Regions from separate parts of the Peribacillus suis genome, predicted to be linked through region 1. Evidence: predicted binding sites of a transcription regulator. Region 1 holds the regulator's gene; the other holds the start of a gene.

Region 1 (3,429 bases):
AAATGTCTCCAAATACTCACTTCGTAAGGAAGTTTGCTCTTTCGCCTCTTCTACAGTTAAGCCCTCTCCCTTAGCTTTTTTAGAAAGTTCATTGATACGGGCCATTTTTTCTTTTGATAGCATAATTTTTCTCCTTTATATATACGGATATTGACATGGTATTAAAAAAAAAGTGAAATTACAAGTTCTATGATTGATTCTCCGGTGTACCTTGCTGGTATTCCAAGAATCTGCGGTGTACCGTTGCTTTTGACACGTCATAGCCAAAGCCTCTCAGTGTTGCCGCAATCTCGGCAAAAGTTAATCCATTCGAACGCAGTTTCACAATTTCTTCTATGGGTACTTCTTTACGATCCCTGCCAGTGGAGTTTCTTTGGTTCTTCAGGTTTTTCTGGGGGCGGTAGCCATTTTCAACGGCCCTAAGCATACCACGTTTAATTTTCAGGTTATGTAGTTTGCGTTGATATTCTTCTACAATACCAACAATTTGGATAACCATGGCATCAGAGTCCGATAACTCTAATTCACCATCATGAGAAAGTGTGAAAATCTTCACTCCTTCTTTAAGTACAACATGAAACAAGGCAATTTTAGCATTTCCTCTTCCCAACCTAGTTTCATCTTGAATCAGGAGAACATCCGCTTCTTTTGTCTTAAAAAGATCAAGCATGTCAAATATCCCGTCACGGTTCAGTTCGTAACCACTTGCCTGCTCTCTTATTATTGAAACGACTTCCATGTCATTATGTTCTGCTAACTTTACTAATTCCTCTTCCTGCCTAGCTAGCGAGGTTTCCTGTGTTTCTTTTTCTGTACTTACCCGACAATAGATGACTGCTTTCATATGAACCTACCTTTACTGCTTACTAGCCAAACTTTGGACTACTTTTTCACTTTCAACTGGTATGACAATGATTTGACCTGCCTTAATCGTATCCGCCCTTACACCGTTATACTCTTCTATCCAACCAATGAATTCTTTTTTTGTCAATTCGGTTTGACCATATTCTTCTGAAATCTCCCATATAGTATCACCTTCGTTAATTTCAATCGAAAGGAAATCCTTATTTTGATTACTATCTAATGTGAAAGAGAATAAAATAGACAAGATAAATACAAATCCTGCTAATAGAATCGTATAGATATTATTTTTGCAAAATGTCTTCATTAATATCCCTCCATAGCGAATGTACGTTCGTTTTTAGTTGATAATTGAATTATAATACGAACGTTTGTTTCAGTCAACAACCAAATTCGAACTTATGTTTGTATAGCATGGAGAGCCATGCTATAATATAGCAAAGAATTATAGAGAAGAGGTGCGTATATGACTAAACTATCAAAACGGCAGCAGGATATTCTTGATTTCATAAAAGATGAAGTTCGTCAAAAAGGTTATCCACCTTCCGTTAGAGAGATTGGCGAAGCTGTGGGACTTGCATCAAGTTCGACTGTACATGGACATTTATCTCGTTTGGAAAGCAAAGGCTTAATCAGACGCGACCCGACTAAACCAAGGGCCATTGAGATTTTAAATATAGAAGAATCTAATAACATTCCAAAAACAAACGTAGTTAACGTACCACTTCTCGGAAAAGTAACCGCAGGTATGCCGATAACTGCCATTGAGAACATAGAGGAATACTTCCCTCTTCCTGAAAGTATGGTTCCACATGATGATCATGTGTTCATGCTTGAAATTATGGGTGAAAGTATGATTGAAGCAGGAATTCATGATGGAGATTATGTCATTGTAAAACAACAAAGCAATGCCAATAACGGAGATATCGTCGTGGCCATGACGGAAGATGATGAAGCCACCGTTAAACGATTCTTTAAGGAACCGGATTACATACGGCTTCAGCCGGAAAACTCCAATATGGAACCTATCATTCTAAGAGATGTAACCATTCTTGGAAGAGTGATCGGGCTATATAGGCAAATTCACTAAAAGCGCACAAATTGCGCTTTTTTTATTTGTTTTAAGTCTATGTATTACATCCTATGTATATGACAGAAGCAATATTATAATATTTTACTAGAGAGCATTGAATAACAAACCGAGTCAAAATAACAAGGTATAATTCTTTTATATCCGGTGAAATTAAGTTCAATAGACATTTCTTTTTGAAAGTGGTGTTACTATGGATTTTCCGACGATACATACGAATTTTTGGGATGCTGTAATGGCTATCCCAACTATCATGATTTTGACCCAAATTATAAAGTTTCTCTTTCCTATCCCCCGAAGTTACGTACCCACTATTGCGTTATGTCTTGGTTTAATCATTTCTATATTCATAAGCCATCGGCATAACTTGACTACCGGGATTTTTATGGGATGGTTTTACGGATACGCCAGTATCGGTAATTACGCCGCACTTAAAACAGCTTTCGTATCCTTTAGAAACTCTGATAATCATTCGGATTGAGTAAACACTGATCGATCCTTTAATCGAAACCTCTATTTTTTTACGCAAAAAAACTGTCCAGTATTGTTGAACAGCATTTTCAAGCAATAATGGACACATATAGATCAGCTTTCTCTAAACCATCTACACGTGATTCTGGAAAATTTATTCAATCGTATACCCTCTGCTTTCTACCTCCATCTTGTATTTCTCATGATAATGGATACAATGAACACTACAATTATGGCACCCAGTAACGCAGGCACAATGTAAAACCCTTCTGTTTCAGGTCCGATTGGCCCTAATATTGCAGTACCAAGCCATGCTCCAACAAATCCAGCAATGATATTTCCAATAATTCCACCCGGCATATCCCTTCCTAAAATCAGGCTTCCCAGCCATCCAATTATTCCACCAACAATTAACATCCAAATTAGCTCCAAAAATAACCACCTCCTTTCTCTAAAATTTATGAAATTTTTTTATTAATAGAACAGACTTGTGACTAATGAAAATCACTTAAGCTCCTCAGGCAATAAACTTATCGGCTGCTTATATACTTCTACCTATATAGGTACTATAAAAGGCCGCCCTAAAAAGGGTGGCCTTTAGTGTTTGATCTTCCGTTCTCCCTACCACAAAGAAAACCATCCAGTAAGAATGGTTGAAAATTATTATTTGGTTATAATAATAAATGCCGCCAGATAACTGCAATTATCTGGCGGCACCACATGGTAAAAAAGAAAACAATTAAATTGCTTTCTATACTAGAATAAGTATTTTGGCTTCTTTTGTCGATATGACAATATTCCTATTTTCAATTATTTACACTATTTCCTACCATACTTTTTTAATATTTCAACCTTTATTCATCATCATTTTTTCTACACAACCATTTAAAATTGGATTTTCATAACTTATTGAAGGTTCTTGCAATTCGAAACCCCAAATCATTTACTTAATGGATTATATATCAAATGAACGGTGCGTTTTCAATCCAACGTGATTAAAGGGCTCT
Region 2 (3,429 bases), 580 kb from region 1:
TTCCATAAAAATAAATGAGGTAGAGGTGGATGTAATTTGAATGAAAGCACTCAGGGATTAATCGAGGAATATGAAATCACCCCGTATACACTTATGGTCATGCCCATTAATTATGGAAGTAAAATTTACTCCCGGATCATTGAATTGGAAGATGAGTTCATTTCCCCATTCAAGCCTTTGGATATAATCAAGAAAAGCTGTGAGTACTTTGGCTCCAGCTATGGAGGAAGGAAAGATGGTACAAAACAACTCATAAATATCACCCATAAGGCACCGATAGCAATCGATCCAACCAGTTCCATTTTCTTCTTTCCGACTACATCTCCCTTGCGCCCCCAATGCACCTGGTTAGCACATGAACATGTAGTCTCCTTTGTCCGACTCAATTCCAAGCAGACCACCGTCACATTCAGGAACAGGAAAACATTCGACATAGATGTATCAAGCAGTTCATTTGAAAATCAGCTGCACCGGACCTCCTTTTTGAAATCCAAGTTGATTCAAAGGATTGAGGAAACGAAAAGGAAATCCTTTTACTTATTTACCGAAACGGATGGTCTTAAAGCTTCGGAAATGACATCGAAATATCCATTGCTAAAATAATCAGTGTGTTCAGGAAAAGGCGTTGTTTCTCTAGTGGAGGCAATGTCTTTATTTAGGTTATTTTCAAAGGGGAGGAGGACCTCCTTCGATTCATGATAAAGAATAGGGGGTGAAAAAATATTTACTAAAGGGGGAATCTTTGGTAATATTTAGCCTTAGAATAAGGATGGAGTGTTACAGCAATGTATAACAGAATGTACGGAAAAGTCGAATCGCTAGAAAGTTTAGTAAATATGGTACCTATAATTAAAGCTGCTGTGCCTTCTGATTTGTCGATTGCCATATGTGATTTAGAGAAATTCATTGCTTATTTTCCAGGTGAAAGTATAAATATGCATATCCAAAAAGGGCAGCCGTTAAATCCAGAAGAACCCCTCGCCGTGGCATTGAGTGAGGATAAACCATTAAGGGCTGATGTACCAGCTGATTTTTATGGGTTCGAGTTTACTGGAACGGCCGTGCCCCTACATGATAAAAATAATCAAGTCATCGGTGGCATAGCTATCCAGTTACGCAGGCAAAGTGAACTAAGAACGATTGCGGATCAAATTTCTGTATCGCTGAGCCAGGCCAATGAGCGGATTACGGATATTGCAAAGGGATCCTATACCTTAGCGGATGTTTCCAACCAACTTCTTACATCTTCCGAAAAAGCCGAAGAGGACGTTAAAAATACGGATGAGATCTTGTCAATGATTAAAAGGGTGGCGACCCAAACCAATTTATTGGGATTAAATGCCGCCATAGAGGCCGCACGAGCTGGTGAAAAAGGCAAAGGGTTTGAAGTGGTGGCTAAGGAAATCAGGAAGTTTTCTAAAGAAACTGTCGCATCCACGGAATTGATTCGTGAAAAACTTGTGCAAATCCAAGAAGTGACCAAACTGATGGGGACCTCGATTAATCGAATAGCTTCCGTGGGTCAAGAGCAGGCTGCTTCCATTCAGGAAATTTCAACTTTTGTAGAAGAAATCAAAAAGATGTCTGATGAGCTCAATCAATTTACCGATAAGTTATAAGAGGAAGTCAACAGCTTTTGTTGGCTTTTTATTTGTTCACCGAAAAAAGCAGGGGTGTTAAATTTTTTCAGGTTTATACACCCTTTCAAAAAAGTAATAACACAGAATCTCTTCCGTTTTATTACGAAGGCGGGGATTGAAATAGTTATGATGCTCTTCATACCCTTTATATAAAAAGCAATACATCGTGAATGATTCGTCGCCGTTTAATTTGCTTACCTTGATATTCCCCTTGCGCAAATAGCGACGAACCTCGACGAGATCCTCCTGGACTGACTTTAGAGCACGCTCAATAAGTTTTGAATAGGGCCTTTTTAATTTAAACGGACTTGATTCGATGACCTTGAGATCCCGGTTTAAGATTGTAATCACCATGGGAAGGTAGATGGCTTTTTCAATCATATTTCGGTCAGCCTCTGGAATACGGGTCATCATGACCGCCCCTTTCTAATTAACGTTCTCTTATTTTATGTATGTCGGATAATTTATAGAACGTACGTTCTGTTTAATATCCTAACTTAAGTGGATTTGATATGCAAGCGCTTTTGTCAATCACGTGAAATTTTCGTTAATAAGATTATGATTTCCTGAGTTAGGGAAAGTATGATGATAGATGGGTAATTATTCTTGCAATTTAAGAAGAAAGTGTTATATCTAAATTAGAACGGTTTTATTATGTGATGCTGCTTGAATAGAAAGCAAGCCAAGGGAGATAGTCATGAATTTGGATACTATATTTGAGTGGATTACTCTTGAACATATATCAGGGCTTATTCAGCAATATCGTTCATTCGGCCCGATTCCAGGAATTTTGTTGCCGATGTTAGAAGCGTTTTTGCCTTTTTTACCTTTATTTGTATTTGTCGTGGCCAATGCTACAGCTTTTGGCCTATGGTGGGGTTTTTTATTTTCTTGGATTGGGGCGGTAGGTGGAGCGTTTCTGGTCTTTTTTGTTTTTAGACGATATGGACAGATGAGATTCTTCCGTTTTCTTCAGAAACATAAACAGGTGCAAAGATTGATGAACTGGGTGGAAAGCCATGGTTTCAGTCCATTGTTTCTCTTGCTTTGTTTCCCCTTCACGCCATCTGCCCTCGTTAATATCGTTGCAGGGCTCTCGAAGGTTAGCACGTTACAATATGCGCTGGCGGTAATCGGCGGAAAGGCAGTGATGATCTTTACGATCAGTTTCGTCGGATACGATATTGTATCATTGATTCAAAAACCATTACGTACCGTGATTGTCGGAATCATCATTTTCATCCTTTGGGTTGTCGGAAAAAGATTGGAAGTAAGGCTAAATAAAAGCATGAAAAAAGAAGAAGGGAAATAACTTAGAATATACAAGTAGTAGGGGTTGGGGAATCTGAGAAAATCAAAAAATCATTCTGTATCCGACTGGATAAAATCAGGCGTGCTAGCCTTTATCATTTACATCTTGATCCGTACCTTTTTCTTTTCAAGCTATGCCGTAGAAGGGGAGTCCATGCAACCTACACTGGGTGAAGGTGATAAACTCATTGTAAATAAAGTGAAATACCAAATCAGCGATATCAATCGATTTGATATTATAGTTTTCCATGCGCATGTCGGGGAGAATTATGTAAAACGGGTAATAGGTGTTCAAGGAGACGATATTCGTTATGAGGATGATTGGCTATACATAAATGGTAAGAAAGTGACTGAGCCTTACCTTGATCATTTAAAGGTAGGATACCCGGGCCAGGATTTTACGGGTGATTTTACATTGAAAGAATTGACGGGCAAATCCATAGTTCCTGATGGCAAGCTTTTCGTTATGGGTGATAAT

The links. Region 1 encodes LexA, which represses DNA repair genes until DNA is damaged. Its sites were predicted from a motif close to CGAACATATGTTCG; they were not measured.
Region 2: a site for LexA is predicted at 2,109-2,122, ahead of AC503W_RS05115 (YhjD family protein). Genes of this name have one in related genera too.

What each region holds. Positions count from the first base shown of each region.
Region 1 is NZ_CM182019.1:1,611,782-1,615,210, reverse strand. It holds gene AC503W_RS07975 (DUF896 domain-containing protein) at 1-123, opposite strand, end outside; gene AC503W_RS07970 (YneB family resolvase-like protein) at 188-844, opposite strand; gene yneA (cell division suppressor protein YneA) at 857-1,168, opposite strand; gene lexA (transcriptional repressor LexA) at 1,328-1,951, shown strand; gene AC503W_RS07955 (hypothetical protein) at 2,145-2,432, shown strand; gene AC503W_RS07950 (GlsB/YeaQ/YmgE family stress response membrane protein) at 2,603-2,839, opposite strand.
Region 2 is NZ_CM182019.1:1,027,775-1,031,203, forward strand. It holds gene AC503W_RS05105 (competence protein ComK) at 37-603, shown strand; gene AC503W_RS05110 (methyl-accepting chemotaxis protein) at 786-1,619, shown strand; gene AC503W_RS05115 (YhjD family protein) at 1,677-2,051, opposite strand; gene AC503W_RS05120 (TVP38/TMEM64 family protein) at 2,338-2,952, shown strand; gene lepB (signal peptidase I) at 2,986-3,429, shown strand, end outside.